DNA from 3 places in the Enterobacter sp. LM3 genome. Region 3 is predicted to be linked to each of the others. Evidence: predicted binding sites of a transcription regulator. Region 3 holds the regulator's gene; each other region holds the start of a gene.
The links. Region 3 encodes PurR, which represses purine synthesis genes. Its sites were predicted from a motif close to CANGCAAACGTTTGCNTG; they were not measured.
Positions count from the first base shown of each region.

Region 1: the regulator PurR is predicted to act here: its motif matches at 3,644-3,661, upstream of tusA (sulfurtransferase TusA).
Region 2: the regulator PurR is predicted to act here: its motif matches at 5,278-5,295, upstream of pyrC (dihydroorotase).

Region 1 is NZ_JBJURN010000017.1:67,810-77,541, reverse strand. It holds gene ACJ9N4_RS16885 (DUF2500 domain-containing protein) at 1-236, opposite strand, end outside; gene ACJ9N4_RS16880 (lysoplasmalogenase) at 366-992, shown strand; gene zntA (Zn(II)/Cd(II)/Pb(II) translocating P-type ATPase ZntA) at 1,069-3,255, shown strand; gene tusA (sulfurtransferase TusA) at 3,339-3,584, opposite strand; gene ACJ9N4_RS16865 (7-cyano-7-deazaguanine/7-aminomethyl-7-deazaguanine transporter) at 3,754-4,419, shown strand; gene ACJ9N4_RS16860 (DcrB family lipoprotein) at 4,492-5,049, shown strand; gene ACJ9N4_RS16855 (hypothetical protein) at 5,467-5,856, shown strand; gene ACJ9N4_RS16850 (class I SAM-dependent methyltransferase) at 5,927-6,991, shown strand; gene ACJ9N4_RS16845 (beta-ketoacyl synthase chain length factor) at 7,054-7,776, shown strand; gene ACJ9N4_RS16840 (lysophospholipid acyltransferase family protein) at 7,773-8,588, shown strand; gene ACJ9N4_RS16835 (phosphopantetheine-binding protein) at 8,569-8,826, shown strand; gene ACJ9N4_RS16830 (acyl carrier protein) at 8,840-9,091, shown strand; gene ACJ9N4_RS16825 (hypothetical protein) at 9,146-9,682, shown strand; gene ACJ9N4_RS16820 (AMP-binding protein) at 9,679-9,732, shown strand, end outside.
Region 2 is NZ_JBJURN010000015.1:18,754-28,485, forward strand. It holds gene ACJ9N4_RS15525 (rhodanese-related sulfurtransferase) at 1-498, shown strand, start outside; gene ACJ9N4_RS15530 (YceI family protein) at 540-1,118, opposite strand; gene ACJ9N4_RS15535 (cytochrome b) at 1,121-1,687, opposite strand; gene ACJ9N4_RS15540 (DUF2770 family protein) at 1,915-2,028, opposite strand; gene solA (N-methyl-L-tryptophan oxidase) at 2,088-3,206, opposite strand; gene bssS (biofilm formation regulator BssS) at 3,321-3,575, opposite strand; gene dinI (DNA damage-inducible protein I) at 3,848-4,093, opposite strand; gene pyrC (dihydroorotase) at 4,168-5,214, opposite strand; gene ACJ9N4_RS15565 (lipoprotein) at 5,341-5,901, opposite strand; gene mdtH (multidrug efflux MFS transporter MdtH) at 6,026-7,234, opposite strand; gene rimJ (ribosomal protein S5-alanine N-acetyltransferase) at 7,461-8,045, shown strand; gene ACJ9N4_RS15580 (YceH family protein) at 8,055-8,705, shown strand; gene ACJ9N4_RS15585 (Gfo/Idh/MocA family protein) at 8,708-9,631, shown strand.
Region 3 is NZ_JBJURN010000006.1:97,547-107,278, reverse strand. It holds gene gloA (lactoylglutathione lyase) at 1-119, shown strand, start outside; gene rnt (ribonuclease T) at 216-872, shown strand; gene grxD (monothiol glutaredoxin 4) at 931-1,278, opposite strand; gene ACJ9N4_RS09395 (C40 family peptidase) at 1,617-2,393, shown strand; gene sodB (superoxide dismutase [Fe]) at 2,516-3,097, shown strand; gene ACJ9N4_RS09385 (MFS transporter) at 3,135-4,301, opposite strand; gene ACJ9N4_RS09380 (YnhF family membrane protein) at 4,466-4,555, opposite strand; gene purR (HTH-type transcriptional repressor PurR) at 4,854-5,879, shown strand; gene punR (DNA-binding transcriptional activator PunR) at 5,897-6,808, opposite strand; gene punC (purine nucleoside transporter PunC) at 6,924-8,123, shown strand; gene cfa (cyclopropane fatty acyl phospholipid synthase) at 8,423-9,571, shown strand; gene ACJ9N4_RS09355 (riboflavin synthase subunit alpha) at 9,600-9,732, opposite strand, start outside.

The DNA.
Region 1 (9,732 bases), on a different contig from region 3:
TCCGGCTTAAAACTCGCTTCATAGCGCATGGTCGCGCCCGCAGGTGTCACCTGCTGCTGACGCGAGCGTCGGTCGTTAAGGGCTTTCTCGCGTTTGTTGCTCACCACCACGCGTTTTTGCATCAGCGGCGCGGCATCGTTATCTGCTTTCTCACGGCGCTGCTGCACGAAACGAAACGAAGCGGCAATGACGATAATCGCCAGCACGATAATGAAAAACAGCGGCATCTTGCTCATTCAAAAATCCCATCAGATTATGCGGAATTCAGGATACCTTGCCTGCCCCACCATTGCCAAACGCCTGTCCGCGTCACTACACTGGATCAGAAACTGATTATTCAGCCTCAACAGATACAGGGAGTTAATATGCTTTGGTCATTTATCGCTGTCTGTTTTTCCGCATGGCTTTACGTCGATGCGTCGTATCGCGGCCCGGCCTGGCAGCGCTGGTTATTTAAACCCGTCACGCTGTTGCTGCTTCTGCTACTGGCCTGGCAAGCGCCGGTGTTTAACGCCGTCAGTTATCTGGTGCTCGCCGGATTGTGCGCCTCTCTCATTGGCGATGCCTTAACCCTGCTGCCGCGCCAGCGTCTGCTGTATGCCGTAGGCGCGTTCTTCCTGTCGCATCTGCTTTATACCATCTACTTTGCCAGCCAGATGACGCTGTCATTCTTCTGGCCGCTCCCGCTGGTGCTGCTGGTGATTGGCGCGCTGCTGGTTGCGGTGATTTGGTCTCGTCTGGAAGAGATGCGCTGGCCGGTCTGTACGTTCATCGCCATGACGCTGGTGATGGTATGGCTGGCGGGTGAGCTGTGGTTCTTCCGTCCCACATCTCCGGCGATGTCCGCGTTCTTCGGCGCAGCACTGCTGTTAGCCGGTAATGTCGTCTGGCTGGTCAGCCATTATCGCTGCCGTTTCCGTGCGGATAACGCCATTGCCGCCGCTTGCTATTTTGCCGGGCATTTCCTGATTGTCCGTTCGCTGTATATTTAAATAACGCTTGACTCTGGAGTCGACTCCAGAGTGTATGCTGCGGTTAATGAGAAAATTATCATTACCGGAGACTGCCATGTCGACTCCAGAAACACCAAAAAAAGTTCCCCAGTTCTCGGCACTTAAGCTGAGCCCGGCTCCGCCGAAAGACGACTGCTGCTGCGATGGCGCATGCGAAACGCAAAACGTGCAGCCACTGCCTGAAAGCGGGAGCCGCTACAGTTGGATAATCAACGGCATGGACTGCGCAGCCTGCGCCCGTAAAGTTGAAAATGCAGTCAAACAGGTGCCTGGGGTCAGCCATGTTCAGGTGCTATTTGCTACCGAAAAGCTGCTGATCAGCGCGGATAATGATGTGAGCAAACAGGTTGAAGCCGCCGTCAGCAAGGCCGGTTACTCCCTGCGTAGCGAAAGCGCTCCTGTTGAGAAGACCTCCCCATTGCGGGAAAATCTGCCACTTATCACACTCATCATCATGATGGCCCTCAGCTGGAGCCTGGAACAGATTAACCATCCGTTCGGCAATCTGGCGTTTATCGCCACCACGCTGGTTGGTCTTTTCCCGATTGCCCGTCAGGCGTTGCGCCTGATGAAAACAGGTAGCTGGTTTGCCATCGAAACCCTGATGAGCGTAGCGGCCATTGGTGCGTTGTTCATTGGTGCCACAGCGGAAGCCGCAATGGTGCTGTTGCTGTTCTTAATCGGCGAACGTCTTGAGGGCTGGGCGGCAAGCCGGGCACGTAAAGGGGTCAGCGCGCTGATGGCGCTGAAACCGGAAACCGCCACACGGGTAGTGAACGGTAACCGCGAGACCGTGGCGATCAACACGCTACGCCCCGGCGACGTAATTGAAGTCGCGGCGGGCGGACGTCTGCCAGCCGATGGCGCATTGCTCGCCGCCACGGCAAGTTTTGACGAAAGCGCCCTGACCGGGGAATCCATTCCTGTTGAGCGGGCAGCAGGCGAAAAAGTGCCTGCCGGAGCCACCAGCGTCGATCGTCTGGTACAACTGACGGTGCTTTCCGAACCGGGTGACAGCGCTATTGACCGTATCCTGAAGCTGATTGAAGAAGCCGAAGAGCGCCGGGCACCGGTTGAACGTTTTATCGATCGCTTTAGCCGGATTTACACCCCCGCCATCATGCTGGTCGCCCTGCTGGTGACTATCGTCCCGCCGTTGTTCTTTGCTGCGCCGTGGGAGGGCTGGATTTATAAAGGTCTGACGCTGCTGCTGATTGGCTGTCCGTGTGCGCTGGTGATCTCTACTCCTGCGGCCATTACGTCTGGCCTGGCGGCTGCGGCACGACGCGGGGCATTGATTAAAGGCGGTGCGGCGCTGGAACAGCTGAGCCAGGTTCAGCATATTGCCTTCGATAAAACCGGTACGCTGACCGTAGGTAAACCGCAGGTTACCGGTATTTATCCGCAGGAGATGAGTGAAAACGCGCTTCTTATGCTGGCCGCCGCTGTAGAGCAGGGTTCAACCCACCCGCTGGCGATAGCCATTGTTCGTGAAGCGCAGGCGCGCGAGCTGGTCATCCCTGAGGCAACCGCCCAGCGTGCGCTGGTCGGGTCCGGCATTGAGGCCGACGTCGAAGGCAAAAAAGTGCTGATCGTCGCAGCGGATAAATCCCCTGCCGCAGAGTTGAGCCAGCAGATCCAGATGCTGGAGCAGGCCGGGCAAACGGTCGTGGTCGTTGTGCAGGACGGCATCACGAAAGGTATACTGACCCTGCGTGATACCTTGCGCGACGATGCCAAAGAGGCCGTAGCGGCGCTGCATCAGCTGGGTGTTCAGGGTGTGATCCTGACCGGTGACAACCCACGCGCGGCGGCAGCGATTGCCGGTGAACTGGGGCTGGAGTTTAAAGCCGGATTATTGCCTGCGGATAAGGTCAGTGCCGTAACAGAACTGAACGGTCATGCTCCGCTGGCGATGGTGGGGGACGGCATCAACGATGCTCCGGCAATGAAAGCCTCAACCATTGGCATTGCAATGGGAAGCGGCACCGACGTGGCGCTGGAAACTGCGGACGCCGCGCTAACGCATAACCGCCTGACCGGGCTGGCGCAAATGATCGGTCTGGCACGTGCCACACGTGCCAATATTCGCCAGAACATCACCATTGCACTGGGCCTGAAGGGGATATTCCTGGTGACTACACTGCTCGGCATGACCGGACTGTGGCTGGCGGTGCTGGCGGATACCGGGGCGACGGTACTGGTGACGGCGAATGCGCTGAGGCTGTTGCGCCGGAGGTAAAAGCAAAAAGGTAACGCAAGTTGCTTTTTTAGTGTTTGCTCCCTCTCCCCGTGGGAGAGGGCCGGAGTGAGGGCATCAGGCTGCTATGAACCTTTTCGGATCAAATACCGGTACGGCAGCGCCTCAGTCTGCTGCGCCACCAGCTCATGTTCCATAAAGGTACAAAAACCGGGGATATCGCGGGTGGTGGCCGGGTCGTCGGCGATAATCAGCAGCGTTTCACCCGCCTGCATATTGCGCACGGTTTTGCGCACCATCATTACCGGCTCCGGGCAGCGGAGGCCCTGGGCATCAAGAGTGTGGTCTGGGTTGGAAAACAGGTCGGTCATGTTCTTCTCATTCAGGTAAAAACGGCAGTAGTTTACGCCGCACTGTCATCAATGCAAACCAAGTTAACGATTGCGTGAAAATTAACCATTGCAAAGTCCAGTCAAAGCAGTATGATGCGGCGGTTTTATTGGGTTCCCTCACCCCAAATGTTCATCAAAAAGGTACAATATGAACTCCTTTACACAAACCCAGCGCGTAAAAGCGTTGTTCTGGCTTTCGCTTTTCCACCTGCTGGTGATCACTTCCAGTAACTATCTGGTGCAGCTCCCGATCGCCATTTTTGGTTTTCACACCACCTGGGGCGCGTTCAGTTTTCCATTTATTTTCCTCGCCACCGATTTGACCGTGCGTATCTTTGGTGCACCGCTGGCTCGTCGCATTATTTTTGCCGTGATGCTCCCGGCACTGTTCATTTCGTACGTGATCTCTTCCCTGTTCTATATGGGAAGCTGGCAGGGCTTTGAGGCGCTCACGCACTTCAACCTGTTTGTCGCCCGTATCGCTACCGCCAGCTTTATGGCCTACGCGCTGGGGCAGATCCTTGATGTTCATGTGTTTAACCGCCTGCGTCAGAATCATCGCTGGTGGATGGCACCGACTGCCTCCACGCTGTTCGGCAACGTGAGCGACACGCTGGCGTTCTTCTTCATCGCCTTCTGGCGCAGCCCGGACGCGTTTATGGCCGAACACTGGATGGAAATCGCGCTGGTGGACTACTGCTTCAAGGTGTTAATCAGTATCGTGTTCTTCCTGCCAATGTACGGCGTACTGTTGAATATGCTGCTGAAAAGGCTGGCAGATAAATCTGAAATCACGGCATTGCAGGCTGGTTAAGGGTTCGCTTTATCAGTTGTGATAAGATGGGCGAATGAGCCGTTATGGCCGTTTATCGAAAGGAAGAAGTCAATGCGCAATCTGGTTAAATATGTCGGGATTGGCCTGCTGGTTGTAGGCCTTGCAGCCTGTGATAACAGCGACACGAAAACGCCTGCTCAGGGCGCGTCCGCAGAGAGCAACGCGGCCGGGCAACCGGTAAACCTGCTGGATGGTAAACTCAGTTTCTCTCTGCCAGCCGATATGACTGACCAGAGCGGTAAGCTGGGGACTCAGGCGAACAATATGCACGTCTATTCCGACGCAACCGGGCAGAAAGCGGTCATTGTGATTGTGGGCGACGCTACCAGCGAAGATTTGAGCGTACTGTCCAAACGTCTGGAAGATCAGCAGCGTAGCCGCGACCCGCAGCTGCAGGTGGTAACCAATAAGAGCATCGACCTGAAAGGCCACACGCTGCAACAGCTCGACAGCATCATCTCAGCAAAAGGCCAGACCGCTTACTCTTCTGTGGTGCTTGGTAAGGTTGATAACAAACTGCTGACCCTGCAGATCACCCTGCCAGCTGAAGACCAGCAGAAAGCGCAGGCTGCCGCTGAAAACATCATTAACACCATCGTGATCCAGTAATCCTCACGATGATGACGTGGCCTCCGGTGCTTGCAACCGGGGGCCATTTTTTTAGCCGTGGCAGAGCACATTTACCGGGATAACTGACCTACTAATATATGTAGGTTTAATCCCTGTATAATATGCGACATCTTACCGCCACCGTAAATACGTGCATTTTTTCATTTGCGTTAATGTATATTTCCCATAGATTATATTTTCCGCAAGAGATAACAAAAACGTTAACGCTTATTTAACGCAAATTTTCGCCACGCCATTATTACCCCTGACCCACATGGTATATATACCCCTCCACGTTAAATAAATACCAACATTAATATCTAAAAAAAATATATTCAGTGCCGATAACAGGCTGAGTGGAAATATAATTTGTAAAAAACACTGTCTTTAATTGTTATTATTGATACGGAGTTGTTGATGAAAAAGATCGTTAAATGGTTTGCTGCTTTTGCAATTGCCGGTGCACTGGCAGGCTGTGCCCGTACCGCTCCAGTCGATCAGGTTCACTCTATTGTAAGTGCAGGCCATACTGCTGAGCAGGTGAAAACCGCGATTCTGAAAGCAGGTCAAAAACGCGAATGGATCATGACTGAAGCAGGCCCGGGCGTTATTAAGGGTCGTCTGCAGGCACGTGACCACTCTGCCGAAGTGCGCATTCCTTACTCTGCAACAAGTTATTCAATTAACTACGAAAGCAGCCTGAACCTGAAAGCATCCGGCGGTAAAATCCACAAGAACTACAACCGCTGGGTTCATAACCTCGACCATGATATTCAGCTGAATCTCGCAGCAGGCGCAGCACTGTAATATTTTTCTCAAGTCGGGCCGTAAATGGCCCGATAACCTGTTTTTCTCGCCCCAGAAAGGTTACGGAATAATGTACGAAAAGGACACTCTCGGCGCGCTGGATGCCATTACCGAAGCACAACGTATCGCTTTTGCTCCGATGCTGTTTCAAACCGCGCTTTGTCTGCGTAACCTGGGTGTACTGGCCTGGCTCGATAAACAAAGCACACAAGGTGCCAGCCTTGAGGAAATTACCGAAAACTGCCCCCTGAATGCCTATGGAGTCAGCGTACTGTTGGATATGGGGTTAAGTGGACGGATCGTTACCTGCAAAGAAGGGCGTTATTATCTGGCAAAAGTGGGACATTTTTTACTGCACGATCCAATGACCCGTATAAATATGGATTTCACCCAGGACGTTTGTTACCAGGGCTTATTTTACCTGGCTGACGCTCTACAAAAAGAAAAACCAGCCGGGTTATCCGTGTTTGGTAACTGGCCGACAATCTATCCGGCATTATCGCAATTACCAGAGCAGGCAAAAGAGAGCTGGTTTGCCTTTGATCATTACTATTCTGACGCGGCTTTTGACGCCGCTCTGCCATATATATTCGCAAGCTCGCCAACAAAATTGTACGATGTGGGCGGAAATACGGGTAAATGGGCGTTACGCTGCTGCCGTTATGACGACAAAGTTGCCGTAACGATCCTTGACCTGCCGCAGCAGATAGCGCTGGCGCAAGATAACATTGCAAAAGCAGGTTTATCTCATCGCATTGGGTTCCACACTGTCGATATGCTTAGTCACTCGACATTGCCGGGTGATGCTGACGTCTGGTGGATGAGCCAGTTTCTGGACTGTTTCTCTCCGGAGCAGATTGTCGCCATGTTGACTCGCGTTGCACAGGCAATGAAGCCAGGTGCTCAGCTATGCATTATGGAGTTGTTCTGGGACGCCCAGAAATTTGAGGCTGCATCTTTCAGTCTGAATGCCACCTCGCTTTATTTCACCTGTATGGCGAACGGCAATAGTCGATTTTACAGCGTAGAGAAGTTTTCTCACTACCTGGAGATGGCCGGTTTCCGCATAGAGAAGCGGCTGGACAACCTTGGGGTTGGCCATACCTTATTGGTTTGTCAAAAAATTGAACAATAGATCAGCGTAACTGCCTGGACAGGCTAGCTATTTGATTACGGTTTTTCCGCGGACGCGCGTAAATGAAATTTTCACTGAACATTATTGACTGGCAGGCAAGAGCGCCAGGCCTAAGTGATGCCGCTGAGTGGCAGGCGTGGTCACGCCAGCAACTTACCATCGACCCGGCAGCACCGCTGGCTAAGCTGGTCGAACTGCCGATGATGACAGCACGCCGCCTCAACTCAGGTAGCAAACTGGCGGTAGATATTGGTCTTGCGATACTTCGCCATCACGCCGTCGATGCCGTTGTCTATTCCAGCCGTCATGGCGAACTGGAGCGTAACTACCGTATTCTGCATGCCCTGGCGACTGGGCAGTCCGTCTCGCCGACCGATTTCGCCATGTCTGTGCACAACTCGGCAGTGGGTAATCTCACGATCTCTGCACGTCAACCGATAGTCTCTTCCTCTGTTTCTGCCGGTCTGGACACCTTCCAGCAGGCGTTATGTGAAGTGCTGAGTCTACTCCACGCTGGCTATTCCCGTGTTTTGCTGGTCGATTTTGATGGCGCACTCCCCGACTTTTACCATCCAGGTCTCCCGTTGCAGATGCCGACCTGGCCGTACGCGCTGGCACTGGTTATTGAAGCCGGTAGCGCACTGAGCTGCGAAACCCGCAGCGGCAGCACGGGTGAAGAACCTGCACTGCCGCAAAGCCTGATATTCCTGCAACGTTACCTTAGCGATGAACGGCAGTTTGTGGTTTCTGGAGAACGTTTGCAGTGGCAATGGACACGCGAATGAACCGCCTGACTGCCCGTATCAACTGGTTATGGCGTCTGATGATGACCGGCTGCTGCTTCGTGCTGTTTGGCGTGGGGGGACTGCTGCTATCGCTGGTGTGGTTCAACCTTTTGCTGATTGTCCAGCGTGACCGCGCCAAGCGCCGCCGTCTGGCACGTCGCAGCATTGCCGCCAGCTTCCGTTTCTTCTTAGCTATCGCCCGTGGCACAGGGGTGCTGGACTATCGCATTAACAATCTTGATGCCCTGCGTAACGATCGCGGCTGTCTGGTGGTTGCCAACCATCCCACGCTGATTGATTACGTGATCCTGGCGTCCGTCATGCCCGAAACCGACTGTCTGGTGAAAAGTGCGTTGTTGCACAATCCCTTTGTCAGTGGTGTCATTCGTGCAGCGGATTACCTGATTAATAGCGAAGCCGGGACGTTGCTCAACGCCAGCCAGCAGCGCCTGGCACAGGGCGACACGCTGTTAATCTTCCCGGAAGGTACGCGAACACAATTCGGAGAGGCTATCTCCCTGCAGCGCGGTGCGGCAAATATTGCTGTGCGCTGTAACAGCGATCTGCGGGTGGTGCTGATCCACTGCAGCGAACATCTGCTGGATAAAAAAAGCCGCTGGTACGACGTACCCGCAAACAAACCTGTTTTCACCGTTGATGTCCGCGAACGCGTGAACATCAACGATTTTTACGATGCAAATCAACAAGAACCGGCACTGGCGGCAAGGCAGTTAAACCGGCATCTGCAGCATCGATTAACATCAGGCCTTCAATCTTTGTCAGGAATTAATGATGCAAGCGCTTTATCTTGAAATTAAGAATCTCATCATCTCTACGCTGAATCTGGACGAGCTTACCCCCGAGGACATCGATACCGATGCCGCGCTGTTTGGCGATGGTCTGGGTCTCGACTCCATCGACGCTCTCGAACTTGGCCTGGCCGTGAAAAACCAGTACGGCGTGGTGCTTTCTGCTGAAAGCGAAGAGATGCGTCAGCACTTCTTTTCCGTCGCCACGCTGGCTTCCTTTATCAACACCCAACGCGCCTGAGACGTGATCCGTTATGACAGAACAAGAAACGATTTATCAGGAAGTCTCCGGGCTTCTGGCCAAACTGTTTGAAATCGACCCGCAGGAGATTACCCCTGAGGCTCGCCTGTATGAGGATCTGGAGCTGGACAGCATCGATGCGGTAGACATGGTTGTTCACCTGCAGAAGAAAACGGGTAAGAAAATCAAACCGGAAACCTTCAAATCGGTCCGTACCGTTCAGGATGTGGTAGACGCCGTCGCTCAGCTGCTGCACGAAGAGTAAGACACCGTGCGTGGTGGACGGACGTTTCCGGCAATCCCACTGCTGACGGGGTTAATGCTGCTGGCATGGCCCTTCCTGATTGGATTTGGGCTAACGCATAACAGCCTGCACTGGCTGTTACCGCTGATGGTGCTGCTGTTGCTGCTTCGCCTGCATCAGGCCCGGCAAAACGCGGGTCCAATGCGTTATGTGGTGCAGTGCGTTGCGCTGGCAGGGATAGCGCTTTGCGCTGCAAGCTATCTGCTGAAAGCCCACCAGTGGCTGCTGCTCTATCCTGTGGTGGTCAATCTCGTGATGCTGGCCGTGTTCGGCGGTTCGCTGTGGACAGCGATGCCGCTGGTCGAACGGCTGGCACGTCTGCGTGAGCCGAATTTGCCACCCACCGGTGTGCGCTATACCCGCAAGGTGACCAAAGTATGGTGCGGATTCTTCATCGGCAATGGTGCGATGGCCCTGTTTACCGTGATCCACGGCGACATGCATCTGTGGACGCTGTGGAACGGGATGGTGGCCTACATCCTGATGGGGACGCTGATGGCGGTAGAGTGGCTGGTACGTCAATGGGTGATAAAAAAAATAGAAGCACAATGAATAAACCCCTTCCTCTGAACCAGTGGTTAAATGCTCCACGCCCTGATGAC
Region 2 (9,732 bases), on a different contig from region 3:
GTTGAAATGATGCAGGAACATAAAGACAAAAAGATCGTTATGTACTGCACCGGGGGTATCCGCTGTGAGAAAGCCAGCGCGTGGATGAAGCACAATGGCTTTAATAAGGTCTGGCATATCGAAGGCGGCATTATCGAGTACGCCCGCCGTGCCCGCGAACAGGGTTTGCCGGTACGTTTTATCGGTAAAAACTTTGTCTTTGACGAGCGTATGGGTGAGCGCATTTCTGAAGATGTGATCGCACAATGCCATCAGTGCGGTGCGCCGTGTGATACGCACACGAACTGTAAAAATGATGGTTGCCATCTGCTGTTTATTCAGTGTCCGACGTGTGCCGTGAAGTTTAACGGCTGCTGTAGCGAGCTGTGCAGTGAAGAGAGCGTGTTGCCGGAAGAAGAGCAGCGTCGCCGTCGTGCAGGGCGTGAAAACGGGAATAAGATCTTTAATAAATCCCGTGGCCGGCTGAATACCAAACTCGGTATTCCCGATCCTGAATAACGATAACGCCCGGCGGAGTGAAAGCCTGCCGGGCGTATTGATTATGACTTCTGCTGAACCCCTTCCACAGAAATAATCAGCTCCACATCCTGCGATGCCGGACCTAAATCTGTTGTGATATTAAAATCTTTCAGGTGAATTTTACCTGCGGCTTCGAAACCTGCGCGCTTGCCTCCCCACGGATCATCACCCTGGCCCATTAATTTAGCACTAAGTGTGACGGGTTTTGTTACGCCGTTAAGCGTCAGATTTCCGGTAATGTCCAGTTTATCGCCATCCCTTTTTACCCCAGTGGAGGCAAAAGTGGCCTGCGGGAATTTTGTCACATTCAGGAATTCTGCACTGCGCAAATGTTTATCGCGTTCAGCATGGTTGGTGTCGACGCTGTTGGTATTAATGGTCACATTGACTTTATCAGACGCAGGATTTTTCTCGTCAAAGCTGAATGTGCCGTCGAAATCCTTAAAGGTGCCATACAGCCAGCTATAGCCAAGATGCTGAATACGGAAATTAACGAAAGCATGCTGACCTTCTTTATCAATTTTATAATCAGCGGCGACGGCTGAGCCGGTGATAAATAACAGAGAACCTAATGCGATGCCTGACAGGTGTTTTTTCATTTTTATGCTCCAGAGTCAACTGACGAACGGCCAAGCATGCGCCTGAGCGTATTGTCTTTATCGATAAAATGGTGTTTAAGGGCGGCAAGCCCGTGCAGCACGGAAAGGATCACCACGCTCCACGCCAGCCAGAGATGAATAACGCCCGCAGTGTCAGCCTGAGAACCCGCATCGGTAAACGTTGCCGGAACGTCAAAAAAGCCAAATACGCTAACGGGTTTACCGTCTGCCGTTGAAATAAGATAGCCGCTAATCAGAATAGCGAAGAGCAGAGTGTAGAGTGCAATATGGGCTGCCGTTGCGCTGACGCGGGTCAATTTACTGTGGGTTTTCGGCGCGGCGGGCGGTGGGGACAGATGTCGCCAGATCACACGAATGACCAGCCCCATCATCAGCAGAACCCCAATACTCTTATGTAATTCAGGTGCCTGGTGATACCAGCCATCATAATAACTGAGCGTCACCATCCAGAGTCCAAGCCCGAACATAGCATAAACGGCGAGGGCAAATATCCAGTGCAGGCACATGGATATTATCCCGTAGCGCTGGGGGGAGTTACGCAATTGCATAAGGAGTACCATTCAAAAAAACAGAATAATAAAAATGAACGGGAAGAGGAAATATTGCAACTGAAATAAATGAATAATCATTTTTATTTTTCTTATTTCAGCTATTTTGAAAGTGATCCGGAAATGTAATTCAATGGCTTCGAGCGAGGCAGGGTGAATGGCTTATATGATGAAGTGATGTTATTCAATAAACATAAAGTAACGTCAATAATTGTAAGTTATTCTTTTCAGTAAAATACAATGTAAATAAAATCGATGATGGCCAGTACTGACCACAATAAAATATAGAGCATGAAATGCTCGCGAATATTGTTGATAAGAAAGCTCACGATCTTGTGCATCATTCCCCGCGAAAATGTGTGAAGAAAACGGACCCCGGACACCCGGAGCCCGTGGAGGATTATCCGTTAAAACGCGACAGCGAGAAGGGCGTCAGATCAAACTGTGGCGTTATCCCCTGGGCAAACTGCGCGGCGATTTCGCCCAGAACGGAGGCAAACTTAAAGCCGTGGCCGCTTAGCCCGGTAATCAGCAACGTATTGTCATGCCCGGGCAGGGTGTCGATGATAAAGTCTTCATCAGGCGTGTTGTCGTAGGTGCATGCTGCACCATAGAGTAAGCCACCAATGCCCGGCAGAATATTGCGCAGAAAAGTAAAGGCTTCTGAACCATCCTGAGGGTATGCGCCAAACGGTTTACGCTCTTCTGGCGAGGAGATGATCTGCCCGCCGTTATGTTTCCCGATTTTGAGCGCGTCTTTTTCCGACGGGAAACCATAGAACTGATCGCCATTGGGCAATTCGCCGGTGAACGCCGGGAATTTGTTCTGGCTGCTGTAACGACCATCCGACTGGAACCAGGAGAAGACCTTGCGCACCGGTTGAACGGGCAGGTCTGGCAGCAGTCTGGTGACCCAGGTCCCCGCGCTAATCAACAGACGGGAGGCCGAATATTCCCCATCCTGGGTGGTCACTGTGACACCGTCAGCATGATGCGTGATGGCGTCCACCGGGCAGTTGAAGAGCTGCGCGCAGCCTGCTTTCGCGGCAAGATCCACCCAGGTTTTAATGGCGGTTTCGCAATGCAGGACGCCAGAGTTGGCTTCAAACAGCCCGATATAATCGTCCGGAACGGAAATCTCTGGCCAGCGTTTCATGATGGCCGGGGCGTCCATCCGCTCCACATCGAGGTGAAATGCGTTTGCACTGTGTTCGACCGTCGCGAGAAACGCCGAACTGGCCGGGCCGAGGTTGATAACCCCTGTGCGATCGAAAATACGTTCTTCGGTCAGTTTTGCCAGCTCATCCCACAGCGTCTGAGCGCGGAGCACCAGCGGGACATAGCGTTCACCTTCGCCATAAGCATGACGAATGAGCCGGGTATCACCATGATGGCTGCCTTCCGAATGCGGGGGAAGGTGGGCATCAATCATCAGGACGTTCAGCCCTGCCTGTGTCGCGTAATAGCCTGCAGCAGAGCCAACGGAGCCGCTACCAATAATGATTAAATCGTATTTCATGGGGATCTCTTAACTAACGCTTTGTTAGCAGAGTAATTAACATCGGGGGGTTATACAAGGGAGAAATAAATAAGGCACCCCGAGGGTGCCTGTTGAGTGACAGTTGGCATAAGATTAATGCCGTTTATACTCATTTTCCTGGTAGTCGCCAGATTCTATTTTTGCGATGCCTGCTTCTAAAATAGAAATAAACTGACGTGCGACGTCTGTTGTAAGCCACAGCGTCTGTCCAACTTCCGCTTCTTCACGGTTTAGTTGATTCGGGGTCTGGTAGTGCAAACGCAGCATCAGTGCATCGTAGCTGTCTACGGTACTGATATCCCAGCCAACAAGTGGGTGGGTCTGGATGACTTCACTATTCTTTTCCATTATAACCCCCTTAATACGTGTTAGAAGACAACGACTTTGAGGTTCAATGCATGTTTTTCTGAAAGCTTTTTCAGTATATCAATAAATAAGGGTTCTGAAGGGAAAAATAAATAGCTGGCAACACATTTTTCTGCGCTTTAGGATTGTTCGAACAATAAAACACCATCTTGCTCACGATTTTTAAGAAGATGCTGAATTAAATTGAACTTTCTGGGAACAGAGCAAAAAAAAGCCGGGGCGACCCGGCAAAAAACACAATGAGGGAGCAAAATTTAATCGGTAATGAACCAGTCTTCGGCGCTTTCCCACGTTTCTTGCAGGATTTCGCTGATACGATCTTTATCTTCTTTTGCACCGCCGATGACGGAGAGGTTGTTCGCCGTCGCATAACGCACCGTTACGGCACCTTCGTTTTCCGGGAAAGTATTGTTAATGCGGCGAGAAAGTTCGCCCGCCAGCGCATCAAGTGCGCCGGCAGGCAGGACGGTTGTTTTGGCTATGGTGACTTCAATACGCATAAATGCCCCCTGTGTAATATACTGTGTATTTATACAGGTATATTGCTGATTTGACAACAAGGGGCGTTGATTTTTTAGCGTTTTACCGTCCAGTTTACGGTTTCACCCGCCAGGAATGGGATCAGCGTGTCATCCGTCAGCGGAATAGATCCATCCACCTGATGCGCTTTGCGCTCCAGCTCAATAAAGGTGTCATTGACGGGCAGCCCGTAGAAACGCGGGCCATTAAGGGAGCAGAACGCCTCGAAATGCTGCAGCGCATTCATCTCTTCAAACACGGTTGCGTAGCTTGCAAGAGCGGTCGGCGCGTTGAAACACCCTGCACAACCACAGCTTGCTTCTTTGCGATGGCGCGCGTGAGGCGCGGAGTCTGTACCCAGGAATGCACGGGAGAAGCCGCTGGCAACCAGCTCGCGCAGGGCCTGCTGGTGGACGTTGCGTTTGAGGATTGGCAGGCAATACAGGTGAGGGCGCACGCCGCCCACCAGCATGTGGTTGCGGTTAAACATCAGATGCTGAGGGGTGATGGTGGCCGCAATAAGTTCGTTACCCTCGCGGACATATTCCGCCGCATCTTTGGTGGTGATATGTTCAAATACCACTTTCAGCGCAGGAAGACGCTGACGCAGCGGCTCCATCACGGTATCGATAAACCGGGCTTCACGATCGAAGATATCAATCTCAGCGTGCGTCACTTCACCGTGTACCAGCAGCGGCATGCCCAGTTTTTGCATGCGTTCCAGAACCGGCATGATGGCATCAATGCTGGTGACGCCGTGGCTGGAGTTGGTGGTGGCATTGGCCGGGTAAAGTTTGGCGGCGGTGAACACGCCTTCGTTAAACCCACGCTCCACTTCATTCGGGTCGAGTGAATCGGTCAGGTAGCAGGTCATCAGCGGGGTGAAATCATGTCCCGCCGGAACCGCATCAAGAATACGCTGGCGATAAGCGATAGCGGCATCAACGGTGGTGACGGGTGGAGCCAGGTTAGGCATGACAATCGCACGGCCATAAATTTCGCTGGTATACGGCACAACGGTTTTCAGCATATCGCCATCGCGCAGATGGATATGCCAGTCGTCAGGGCGGCGGATTTTAAGAACCTGGGATTGTGCAGTCATGGAAGCTCCGGCTTGTCAGGGATCAGTCATTAGGATGGCTGTTTTTGCCGGACACAAATCATAAGCGGAAACGTTTTCCTTTGCACACTTTTCCGTAAAAAAAAGGGCGCTTCTGCGCCCTTCAGGTTAATCGGTGAAAGGAATGATAATTTCGCCCGGTTTCACCTCGATCCCTTTTGCATATTTCTTCGCGAGCGCTTCGCCCTTGCTCTTGTCTTCACTTAAGACATACGCCGGTTGCTGGTTAAAATAGCTGCTCAGCGACTGGTTCAGATAGGGCATCAGGGTTTGCAGGACCGGTTTCATCTTGTCTGGAGTAACCACGGCGTCGACCACTTCCATCTCCTGCAGGTAAATGGCCCCTTTTTCTTTATTGAAGACCGGCAGTGCCTTGAGCTTCAGCTTAATGTTTGCTTTCTGGTTGCCGAATAACGATGTCATATCCAGGTTCGCATCCCCGGAAAGGGTGACTTTATTGGGCTCTTCACGCCCAATCTGACTGGTGAGATTGCTGAGGACGATATGCGCATCGGCAAGCCCCGGCACGCCAATGTCTTTGGAAAAGTTGTTGTGTTTTTCCAGCGCCTGATTAATTTCCTGTTCACTGACAGTGTATTGCGTAAGCTGGTTACAGCCTACCAGCAGACCACTGATGACTAATGCAGCAGCAATGACAATCTTCTTCATGGTGTTCCTCAACGAAAAATCGGCGCTTCTGTCCTGAAGCGTCAGTATGTCAGTGTGAAATAGCAGAAACTAGCAGAAAAAACTGAGAATAAAGGCGGAACAGGGATCCCGCCAGAGAGAAGGGCTACGCGCCAGGTTCGAACATTCCGCTGGTGCTGCGTTTCTGGCTGAACTGCCACCACAGGGCCAGCAGCGTCATAATGCCTACCGCGCCAAGCATCATCCACGGGAGCTCCGGCTGATTCAGCGCTTTGCCGGCGTCGAACAGCCAGCCGCCTCCGGCATAGCCTAATGCACCGCCAAAGGCCAGACCCAGCCGACTGAACCCCATATAGCTGCCACGGGCGCGGGCATCTGCCAGCGAGGCGCTCAGCGTTTCACGGGCGGGTTCAGCGATAATGGAGCCGATATAAAAGGTGCAAATTAGCGTAAACAGTTGCTGAAGTGTACTCACCATACCGACCGGCACCATGCTCAGCGTCATCAGCAAAAGCCCTGCCATCAGACGATGTTCAAGGCGAAAACGCCGTTCGCTCCAGCGGGCAATCGGATACAGCAGCGTCAATGAAAGACAGGCTTCAATGGCGTACATCCATTTGACGGCCGCAGGCGTACCAGCGATGTCGTTAACCATGATCGGTAACATCAGCATGACCTGCACGGCCAGCATGTAGTAGCCCGTCAGGGTCAACACGTAGGTGACGAAACGTTTGTCGCGCAGAACGCGGCCAAGACCTTCGCGCACCGGTGCTTTAACTGTCGACAGCTTCCAGGCGGGCAGAAACAGCCCATTAAACAGGGCGCACAGAATAAAGAGTACCGCCCCGGCTGCGCAGACCAGACGGAAGTCGTACTGCAGCAACCAGCTTCCCAGCAGTGCGCCAACAACTGCCCCGGCGCTGTCCTGCATCATCAGAATCGAGAAGAAGCGGCCCCGCTGCCGCGGATGAATTAATTTCACCACCAGCGCGGTACGCGGCGGATCAAACAGGGTGCCGCCAATACCGGAGAGGAAGCAGGAGAACCACAGTAGCCAGGGATCATGGGCGATTGCCATTGTGGCAAAGCCTGCTGCGCGTAACAGCATGCCGGTGACGATCATCGGTTTTGCGCCAAAGCGGTCAGCAATGGCCCCGCCAAAGACGCCCAGGCCTTGCTGGACAAACTGGCGTAATCCCAGCGCGATACCGACCATTAATGCTGCCCAGCCCATTTGATCGACAAAGCGGATCGAGATGAGAGGAAACACAACAAAAAAGCCGAGCACGACCAGCATGTTATCGACCAGCAGGAAATATTTACCCAGGCTCCTGGCCTGTGATACGCGGGACATTTCCCCTCCAGGGAAAAGAGACGGTGAGCACGCTAACATTCTGCGATGTCGCCATGTTTTTTCCCACCCCCGACTACGACAATATTTTTTTATCAAAAGAGTGCTTTGATAGAGAGTTCTCATCGAAAAATGTGAAAATGGTATGTCACTGTTTTCACAGACGGCGCAGGCGCAGGTATAGTAAAGCTAATGGGCAGAGCAGAAGTGACGGGAAGGAGTGGTATCAATGTTTGGCTATCGTAGTAATGTGCCAAAAGTGCGTCTGACAACGGACAGGCTGGTCGTTCGTCTGGTGCATGAGCGTGATGCCTGGCGTCTGGCGGATTATTACGCCGAGAATCGCCAGTTTTTAAAACCCTGGGAACCCGTTCGGGATGAGAGCCATTGCTACCCCTCCGGCTGGCAGGCGCGCCTCAGCATGATTACGGAATTTCATAAACAGGGCAGCGCCTTCTACTTTGCGCTGCTGGATCCGGATGAAAAAGAGATCATCGGCATTGCCAATTTTTCAAACGTGGTGCGCGGGTCGTTTCACGCCTGTTATCTCGGCTATTCCATCGGTCAGAAATGGCAGGGGCAGGGGATGATGTACGAGGCGTTAACGGTGGCGATCCGCTACATGCAACGCACGCAACATATCCATCGCATTATGGCGAACTACATGCCGCATAATCAGCGCAGCGGTAATTTGCTGGCGCGTTTAGGGTTTGAGAAAGAGGGCTACGCCAAAGACTATCTGCTTATTGATGGGGAATGGCGAGACCACGTGCTCACGGCATTAACCACCCAGGACTGGAGTGCAGGTCGCTAAGGAGAAAAAATGAAATATCAGTTAAGCGGTACAGAAGCGCGCGTTATCGGGTGCTTGCTTGAAAAACAGGTCACCACCCCGGAGCAGTATCCGCTCTCTGTGAATGCCGTGACGATGGCCTGCAATCAAAAGACCAACCGTGAGCCGGTGATGAACCTCGGTGAGCATGACGTGCAGGACATTCTGGATGAACTGGTTAAACGTCACTATCTGCGCACCGTCAGTGGTTTCGGTAACCGTGTGACCAAATATGAGCAGCGTTTCTGTAATTCCGAATTTGGTGATTTGAAGCTAAGTCAGGCGGAAGTGGCGGTGATCACCACCCTGCTGCTACGCGGGGCGCAAACGCCGGGCGAGCTGCGCACGCGCGCTTCCCGAATGCATGAATTCAGCGATATGCAGGAAGTCGAACAAACCCTGGAAGGGCTTGCCACCCGCGATGATGGCCCTTATGTGGTACGTCTGGCGCGCGAGCCGGGTAAACGTGAAAGCCGCTATATGCACCTGTTCTGCGGTGAGGTAGAGGCCTCAACAATGGCAACAGAAGCTGGATCCGCAGTCGTCAATGATAGCCTGACGGCGCGTGTGGAGGCGCTGGAAGACGAGGTCGCCGGGCTGAAACAGCGTCTGGATGCATTGCTGGCACATTTAGGAGATTGATGGTGAAAAAATTACGTGTGGGCGTGGTGGGGTTGGGTGGTATTGCGCAAAAAGCCTGGCTGCCTGTCCTGGGGGCCGCGTCAGACTGGACGTTACAGGGGGCGTGGTCTCCCACCCGTGAAAAGGCAGAGCGTATCTGTGAAACCTGGCGGATACCGTACGCCAGCTCGTTGCCGGCGTTAGCCTGTGAGTGTGATGTGGTGTTTGTCCATACCTCAACGGCAACCCACTATCAGGTGGTGAGTGAGCTGCTAAATGCAGGTGTTCACGTCTGCGTGGATAAGCCACTGGCGGAAAACGTGCAGGATGCAGAACGCCTGATTGAGCTGGCGGCGCGCAAAAAGCTGACGCTGATGGTGGGTTTCAACCGCCGTTTCGCGCCGCTTTATCAGCAACTGAAGGCACAGGCGGGCAATCTTGCCTCGCTGCGAATGGATAAGCACCGTACTGACAGCATCGGGCCTAACGACCTGCGCTTTACGCTTCTGGACGATTATCTGCATGTCGTGGACACGGCGCTCTGGCTTACCGGCGGTCATGCACAGCTGAAAAGCGGTACGTTGCTGACCAACGAACAGGGTGAGATGGTTTATGCCGAACACCATTTCGCCGCCGATCACCTCCAGGTGACGACCAGTATGCACCGCCGTGCTGGTAGCCAGCGAGAGTCTGTGCAGGCTGTCACGGACGGCGCGCTGTATGACCTTACCGACATGCGTGAATGGCGGGAAGAGAAGGGCAGCGGTGTGGTCACGCTTCCGGTTCCGGGCTGGCAGAGTATGCTGGAACAGCGCGGCTTCGTCGGGTGTGCGCGTCACTTTATCACTTGCGTGCAAAATCAGACGGTTCCGGAAACATCCGGCGAGCAGGCCATTATGGCGCAACGCGTTGTGGAAAGGCTCTGGCGCGATGCCATGAGTGAATAATCCTCTGTAACATCTGTCGATAGTAATTCCCTTAAATCGGGGTAGACTAAGCGCCGATTGTTGATTTAGCCGGGTGGCGCTTACGCTAACCCGGACTGCAA
Region 3 (9,732 bases):
CGCGGGAAGCCGGCCCGGTAAAAGGTGGAACGACCGTGATTGCATTTGTTGAAGATCCAGACGGTTACAAAATCGAACTGATTGAAGCCAAAGACGCTGGTCGCGGTCTGGGCAACTGATCCCGCAGGGCGCAATATGCGCCCGTAGTTTTACTGCATCCCCGCCCAAAATTTGCCATAATGCGCTCTGCTTTTTTCCCCTTGTAAGAGACCCTGATGTCCGATAACGCTCAATTTACCGGTCTGTGCGACCGTTTTCGTGGTTTTTATCCCGTTGTCATTGATGTAGAAACAGCCGGATTTAACGCTAAAACCGATGCGCTGCTTGAAATTGCCGCCATCACGCTGAAGATGGATGAACAGGGCTGGCTTACTCCGGACACCACGCTGCATTTCCACGTTGAACCGTTTGAGGGGGCAAACCTCCAGCCAGAAGCGCTGGCCTTTAACGGTATCGACCCGAAAAACCCACTGCGCGGCGCGGTGAGTGAATACGAAGCCCTTCACGCCATTTTTAAAATGGTGCGTAAAGGCATGAAAGATAATGACTGTAGCCGTGCCATTATGGTGGCCCATAACGCCACGTTCGATCACAGCTTTACGATGGCCGCTGCCGAACGCGCGTCACTTAAGCGCAACCCCTTCCACCCGTTTGTGACGTTTGATACTGCGGCACTGAGTGGTCTGGCGCTGGGGCAAACGGTTTTATCCAAAGCCTGCATCACGGCGGGTATTGATTTTGACGGTACGCAGGCGCATTCCGCGCTATATGACACGGAACGTACGGCTGAACTGTTCTGCGAAATTGTGAACCGCTGGAAACGTCTGGGCGGCTGGCCGCTGCCGATGGGTGAAGACGCAGGCCAGGAATAACGGGCCCAGCGTAAAAAAAGCGACCTTAAAAGGTCGCTTTTTTGTCTGCACAGAAAACTTATTCTGCGTCCGGCTCTTCCGTTTTGTACTTCGCCGCCGTCTCTTTGATCAGCTGCTGCAGTTCGCCACGCTGATACATTTCAATCAGGATGTCGCAACCGCCCACCAGCTCACCGTCTACCCACAACTGTGGGAAGGTCGGCCAGTTTGCGTATTTAGGCAGCTCGGCGCGAATATCCGGGTTCTGCAGGATATCAACGTAAGCAAAACGTTCACCACAGGCAGACAGCGCCTGAACCGCTTGCGCGGAGAAACCGCAGCTTGGCAGCTTCGGAGAACCTTTCATGTACAGGAGAATCGGGTTTTCAGCGATCTGGCGCTGGATTTTTTCAATAGTGGTGCTCATGTCTTGCTTCCTTTAACTTCTGTTACGGCATTCGTCTGACATTGTAGCGGTTCAGACAGACATCGGAAAATAACATTTTTGTCACGTCTTATTATTTTAACGATTGTCGCTAAAAGTTGCATTCTAAATGGTGCTTATCCCTGTTCCCCGCAGGGTTTTGCTTAGGGAGTGAACAATAGTGCGGCAAATCGATGAATTTTTTTGCACTTGCTAACGAAACATAATTTTAGATTGAAAAATGCTATTAACTTCTCGGGTTTTTATAGATTAGAATCGTCGGGCTTTGTAAATCACACGCAGGTATTATAGATGGCCTGCCTTTACCAGGGGACTGCCCAGTGGCGCGGATAAATAAAATCTCGATCACGCTCTGTGCTTTACTGTTTACAACACTCACTTTCACGCCAGTGGCGAACGCCTCTCAGCAGGCGCGGCATTCTGCTGTGCAAAAAACGCATCTGGCGAAGAGCACAGAACGTAATAAAAAAACCACCAGTAAGAACGAAAAGAAGAAAACCACCACTCAGACCAAACAAACCGCCTCCAGCAAGACAAAAACAAAACCTTCCCGCACCGCCCACACCACAAAGAGTAAAGCCTCGCAAACTGCCGCTAACCTCATGACTGAAAAGTGTACCGTGCGTAAAGGTCATAAAACGAAATGCACGAAAGTCCCTAAAAAATTAGCGGAAGTGCATAAGGTTCGCGTGCAGAAAGCACAAAAAACGGCGATGAATAAACTGATGGGGCAAATCGGCAAACCGTACCGCTGGGGGGGAACCTCACCACGTACCGGTTTTGACTGTAGCGGCCTGGTCTATTACGCCTATAAAGATCTGGTGAAGTTCCGCATTCCACGTACCGCCAATGAAATGTACCACCTGCGCGATGCCTCTCCGGTTGACCGTGGTGAACTGGAAAGCGGCGATCTGGTCTTCTTCCGCACCCAGGGTCGCGGAATGGCCGATCACGTCGGCGTCTACGTTGGCAACGGGAAATTCATCCAGTCACCGCGCAGCGGCCAGGATATTCAAATCACCTCTCTGAGCGAAGACTACTGGGTGCGCCACTATGTGGGTGCGCGCCGCGTCATGACACCGAATACTATCCGCTGATCCCTGCCCTGCCGCTACCGTGGCAGGGTAAGTTCCTCTTTTGAATGCCCTTTCAATTTGCTACTCTATCCTCGTTGTGCGTATGGCTATACGCAACATAAAAAACAATAAGGAGAGAAGCAATGTCGTTCGAATTACCTGCACTACCGTATGCAAAAGACGCCCTGGCCCCACACATTTCTGTGGAGACCCTGGAATACCATTACGGCAAACATCATCAGACGTATGTCACCAATCTGAACAATCTGATCAAAGGCACCGATTTCGAAGGCAAAACGCTGGAAGAGATCGTACGCAGTTCAGAAGGTGGCGTATTCAACAACGCGGCTCAGGTGTGGAACCACACCTTCTACTGGCACTGCCTGGCTCCGAACGCCGGTGGAGAACCTGTTGGTGAACTGGCTGCCGCCATTAACGCCGCATTCGGCAGCTTCGCGGATTTCAAAGCGAAGTTTACTGATGCAGCAATCAAAAACTTCGGTTCTGGCTGGACCTGGCTGGTAAAAGAAGCTGATGGCAAACTGGCTATCGTTTCTACCTCTAACGCAGGCACGCCACTGACCACCAGCGCAACGCCGCTGATGACCGTGGATGTGTGGGAACACGCTTACTACATCGACTACCGCAACGCGCGTCCTAACTATCTGGAGCACTTCTGGGCACTGGCTAACTGGGACTTTGTGGCGAAGAACTTCGCTGCATAAGAGATACGCAGAAGGGTTCGCCCTTCTGCGTTTTTGTTTATTCTGCGACGCAGGCCGTTTCAGGTTGTTTACGACCTGACATCATCACTAACAGCAGGCCCAGTGCGGCAATGATTGCCCCCATCACCGGCACAAAGCTGTAACCCAGCCCACCTGAAATCACGGCCCCACCGGCCGCCGCTCCCAGCGCATTACCCAGGTTGAATGCCCCGATATTGACGGAAGACGAAAGACCCGGTGCTTCATGGGCGACACGCATCACGCGCATCTGCAGCGGAGGAACCACGGCAAACGTTGCCGCACCCCATACCACCATCGCAATAGCTGCCCCCAGCTCGTTACGCGCCAACCACGGGATCGCCACCATGATGACTATCAGCAGAGTTAAAAAGCCTTTCAGCGTTCCATTCACCGAACGATCGGCCAGTTTCCCGCCGAGATAGTTGCCGATGGAAAAGCCCACGCCGATCAACACCAGCATCGCGGTAATAAAGACCGGCGCTGCGTGGGTGATATCATGTAGCACCGGGGAAATATAGGTGTAGAGGGTGAACATCGCCCCGGCCCCCAGCACAGTGGTCAGCAGCGCGGAAAGTACCTGAGGGCGCATCAGCACCGCCAGCTCTTTGCGTACTTCAGGGCGTTCACCGACACTGCCTTTTGGCAGGGAGAAGAACAGCGCCACCATCGCGACCACCCCCAACGCAGCGGTGGCGAGGAAAGACATACGCCAGCCAATCACTTCTCCCAGCCAGGTGGCAGCAGGCACGCCACCAATATTGGCGATCGTCAGCCCCATAAACATGGTTGCCACCGCGCTGGCTTGCTTGTGTTTTGGTACCACACTTGCCGCCACAACAGACCCCAGCCCAAAGAATGCGCCGTGGTTAAGACTGGTCAGGATCCGTGACAGCATCAGCGTGGTGTAATCCGGTGAAATGGCGGAGAGCACATTGCCCAGCGTAAAGATAGCCATCAGGAAAATCAGCGCATTGCGCCGGGCGCGATGCGAAAGCAGCAGCGTCATCAGCGGAGCCCCCACCATCACACCAATGGCATAAGCACTGATTAACATACCGGCCGCAGGGATAGAGACGTCCACGCCCCGGGCGATAACAGGCAGTAACCCCATTGGGGAGAATTCAGTGGTGCCAATCCCGAAAGCGCCAATCGCCAGGGCCAGCAGAGGAAAATTGATTTTCATGAGTCAACTCCGGATGCCGTGTCATCACGCGACACAGAACAAAGAAGTCAAAAGCATGACATCAATCACAAAAAATGAGAAGTTAACAAATTGGCAAAAGATTTTTGCCAGAGGAGTAACAATCGGGAGATCCGGAGGGCGAGTACACTCTCCCTCCGCGTAAATCAGTGCAATGCAGCAGTCAGACCGCCAGCCACAATCAAAGCCAGCACAATAACGGTGGTCACCAGTGAAAACTTCAGATCGGAACTCATCAATTTTTCTCCTTTTAATCCCCACACGGAAAGTGAGCTTGCTCATTTTTACACAGTTTACATCAAAAATCTTCCTGGATTTAAACTGATAACCACTTTTGCTCTTCCCCTTTTCATCAAGATAGGACAAAATTCCACGCTAAATTTATTAGCGTACCGGCCATTGACCCCCTCCTGACGTCCCGTGTCGTTTTCCTGGCGTGCCGCAATTCAAAAGTTGCGAGATAAGGGTGAGAGAAGGCAAACGTTTACCTTCCAGTTTTTCAGGAGCTTAGGATATGGTCTGGAGTGACATTTAATGGCAACAATTAAAGACGTAGCAAAACGCGCAAACGTTTCCACTACAACCGTATCACATGTAATTAACAAAACCCGCTTTGTTGCGGAAGAGACGCGTAATGCCGTTTGGGCAGCCATCAAAGAACTGCACTACTCACCAAGTGCGGTGGCTCGCAGCCTCAAGGTTAATCACACCAAATCCATTGGTTTGCTGGCCACCAGCAGTGAAGCGGCCTATTTTGCCGAGATCATTGAAGCGGTAGAGAAAAACTGTTTCCAGAAAGGCTACACCCTGATTCTGGGCAACGCATGGAACAGCATTGAAAAACAGCGTGCCTACCTGTCGATGATGGCACAAAAGCGCGTGGATGGCCTTCTGGTGATGTGTTCCGAATACCCGGAGTCTGTTCTTTCCATGCTGGAAGAGTACCGCCATATTCCGATGGTGGTCATGGACTGGGGTGAAGCGCGCGCCGATTTCACCGATTCCGTCATCGATAACGCCTTTGAAGGTGGTTATATGGCAGGTCGTTATCTGGTCGAGCGCGGCCACCGCGAGATTGGCGTGATCCCGGGTCCGCTTGAGCGCAATACCGGTGCCGGTCGTCTGGCGGGCTTTATGAAAGCGATGGAAGAAGCGCTGATCACCGTACCGGAAAACTGGATTGTGCAGGGCGACTTTGAGCCGGAATCCGGTTATCGCGCCATGCAGCAGATTGTCTCCCAACAGCACCGCCCCACCGCCGTCTTCTGTGGCGGGGACATCATGGCGATGGGCGCACTCTGTGCGGCGGATGAGCTGGGTCTGCGCGTGCCGCAGGATATTTCTGTGATCGGGTATGACAACGTGCGTAACTCGCGCTTCTTCACCCCGGCGCTGACCACCATTCACCAGCCGAAAGACTCACTGGGTGAAACGGCCTTCAATATGCTGATGGACAGGATCGTCAGCAAGCGCGAAGAGTCACAGTCCATTGAAGTTCACCCGCGTCTCATCGAACGTCGTTCCGTTGCGGATGGTCCATTCCGCGACTACCGTCGTTAATCGCCATACGGAGCCAGCTAAGCTGGCTCCCGTAGCCACTCCCGGTTCAGCGTTTCACTGTCTCCCAGATAATCCAGTAGCCAGGCCATCGCGGGCGATACATCGTTTTGTTGCCAGGTCAGACAGCAGGCCGCATCCGGGAACGGATTCTCCAGCGTCAGCGCAACCCATTCGCCGGTGTCGATCCTCGGACGGGCAAAATGGACAGGCACCATCCCCACGCACAGCCCGGCGCTGAGACAGGTCGCAGAAGATGCCCAGTCCGGCGCAACCACCCGTCGCTGGTTATCCAGCAGCCAGGTAATACGCTTGGGTAGCGAACGCGAGGTATCTTCCAGCACCAGCGACGGCCAGTTGCGTAGTGTATCGTCACTCAGCGGCCCCTCCATTGCTGCCAGCGGGTGATCGCTGGCCACCACACATTTCCAGCTCAGCATCCCCATATCGCGAAACGCATAGCGCCCCCCAACGGGGATTGCCTGGGTCGCGCCAATCGCCATCTCTACCCTGCCGTCCGCCAGCGCATCCCAGACACCGTTGAACACCTCCTGCGACACGCGCAGCTCGACATCCGAGAAATGGCGATAAAAATCAACAACCATCTGCCGGGTACGTTCGGGTTTGACGATGTTATCCACGGCAATGGAAAGATGCCCTCGCCAGCCGTTGGCTATCTGCTGACACTGTTCACGGGTGATCTGCATTTTTTTGATAACAGAACGCCCTTCTTTCAAAAACCACGCTCCTGCGGGCGTTAATTCCACATCGCGATGACGCCGCTCAAACAGCGGTACTGCCAGCCACTCCTCCAGCTGACGCACCGTATAGCTGATCGCCGACGGGACACGGTGCAGCTCCTGCGCTGCACCACTAAAGCTGCCGTTGCGTGCGACAGCATCCACGACTTCAAGAGAATAATCTGACCACATTTTCTGCCTGCAAAAAATTTGAATGCACCCGCCAAATATTAGCGTTTCACAAGCCGGTTTGCACTCCCTACACTCTGCGCCAACATACCCCTGCCTCCTTAAAGAGAATAAAACCATGCAACCCAGGAAAGGATTTTTAGTCTGGCTCGGCGGCTTAAGCGTGCTGGGCTTTTTAGCCACCGATATGTACCTGCCCGCTTTCGCCGCGATGCAGGAAGATTTACAAACGCCAGCTGCAGCCATCAGCGCCAGCCTGAGTCTGTTCCTCGCCGGTTTTGCCTTCGCACAGCTGCTCTGGGGGCCGCTCTCCGACCGCTTCGGCCGTAAACCTGTGTTGTTACTGGGTCTGGCTATTTTTGCCGTGGGCTGTCTGGGCATGTTATGGGTACGCGATGCGGCCTGGCTGCTGGTGTTGCGCTTTGTTCAGGCTGTCGGCGTCTGCGCCGCTGCCGTGACCTGGCAGGCGCTGGTGACTGACTATTACCCGGCGTCACGCACCAACCGCATTTTCGCCACCATTATGCCGCTGGTGGGCCTCTCACCGGCACTCGCCCCGCTGCTGGGCAGCTGGATCCTGGCGCATTTCGACTGGCAGGCGATCTTCGCCACGCTGTTTGCCATTACTCTGGTGTTGATGCTGCCGGCATTCGCCCTCAAACCTGCACATAAAAAAGAGACGCATACCGGGGCAAAACCCATTACGTTTATTTCGTTACTGCGCACCAAAGCCTACCGTGGAAACGTACTGATTTACGCCGCCTGTTCCGCGAGCTTCTTCGCCTGGCTGACCGGTTCACCGTTTATTCTGCACGATATGGGGTATAGCCCGGCCGCCATCGGTCTGAGCTATGTTCCGCAAACTATCGCCTTCCTGGTCGGTGGCTACGGTTGTCGCGCCGCGCTGCAAAAATGGGAGGGTCAGCAAATGCTGCCCTGGTTACTGGGTCTGTATGCATTAAGCGTGATAGGTACCTGGTCTGTTGGCTTTATCCCACACGTTGGTCTGGCCGAAATTTTGATTCCATTCTGTGTAATGGCGGTCGCTAACGGTGCTATTTACCCTATCGTCGTGGCGCAGGCGTTACGTCCGTTCCCACAGGCGACAGGGCGTGCAGCTGCGCTGCAAAACACCCTGCAACTGGGTTTGTGCTTCCTGGCAAGCCTGGTGGTTTCTGCACTGATTGCCACGCCGCTGTTGACCACCACCAGCGTGATGCTGGTTACCGTTGCGCTGGCCGCCATTGGCTATCGTATGCAGTCATCAGCACAACGTGAGCAGAATGACAGCACTCAGGCGGAAACCACACATGCATAATCGCACCCGAAATTATGTTGCATTTCAGTGATTAGGTTGCTAAGAATTTTTTATTGAATCACCAAATTTTGAGGCCTATACTAAATTTGGTTCGATTAAATACGATAAATATTAAGTGTTAACGGGAGCCGGAGTGCTCCCGTTTTACCAGGGAAGGCATTTCGGCAAGGGTTATCTCCCTTCCTCTGTTCTACGTCGGATACTAGCCTCGCGGTTAATTACCGTGAGATTTCTCACAAACCATAAAAAGCGTCTACGCTGTTTGAAGGTTCTGATCACAGCAAGGTGATGGAGAAGCTATGAGTTCATCGTGTATAGAAGAAGTCAACATTCCGGACGATAACTGGTCCCGGATCGTCAGTGAGCTGTTAGGCCGTGCAGGCATCACGATTAACGGATCGTCCCCTTCCGATCCGCAGGTTAAGCATCCCGATTTTTTTAAACGCGTATTGCAGGAGGGATCGTTAGGCCTGGGTGAAAGCTATATGGACGGCTGGTGGGAATGTGAACGGCTGGATATCTTTTTCTCCAGCGTGTTACGCGCGGGTCTGGAAAACCAACTCCCTCGCAACCTGAAAGACACGCTGCGTGTCGCCTCTACCCGTTTGTTCAATCTGCAAAATAAAAAACGGGCGTGGATCGTCGGCAAAGAGCATTACGATCTGGGTAACGACCTGTTCAGCCGTATGCTCGACCCTTTCATGCAATACTCCTGCGCCTACTGGAAAGAGGCGTCCACCCTTGAAGAGGCACAGCAGGATAAGTTGCGTTTGATTTGCGAAAAACTGCAGTTACAGCCCGGTATGCGGGTGCTGGATATTGGCTGTGGCTGGGGTGGGCTGGCGTATTTTATGGCGAAACACTACGGCGTCAGCGTAGTGGGTGTCACTATTTCCGCTGAACAGCAAAAAATGGCGCAGGAACGCTGTCAGACGCTGGATGTTGATATCCGGCTTCAGGATTACCGTGATCTGAACGAACAGTTCGACCGTATTGTGTCCGTTGGCATGTTCGAGCATGTGGGCCCTAAAAATTACGCGACTTACTTCGCGGTGGCGGATCGTAATTTGAAACCTGACGGTATCTTCTTATTGCATACCATCGGTTCTAAGCGCACTGACAATAACGTTGACCCGTGGATCAACAAATACATCTTCCCGAACGGGTGTTTACCCTCCGTACGCCAGATAGCGAACGCCAGTGAGCCTCATTTCGTTGTCGAAGACTGGCATAACTTCGGCGCGGATTACGACACCACGTTGATGGCATGGCACACACGTTTTCAGGAGTCCTGGCCAGAGATTGCGGACAACTATTCCGAGCGATTTAAACGGATGTTTAGCTATTACCTGAATGCCTGCGCAGGCGCGTTCCGGGCGCGAGATATTCAGCTCTGGCAGGTGGTCTTTAGCCGTGGGATTGAACATGGGCTCCGTGTCGCCCGATAAAAATAACCCCGGATATCCGGGGTTATTTTTATTCTTCGTCTGCTGCTTTTATTACTGCGGCCTCTTTTGCCGCCAGCACACGCTCAACGGTATCCACTACCGCCTGGGTTTGCGGATCAATTTCGATATTCACACGATGACCCAGTTTTTTCGCCCCCAGC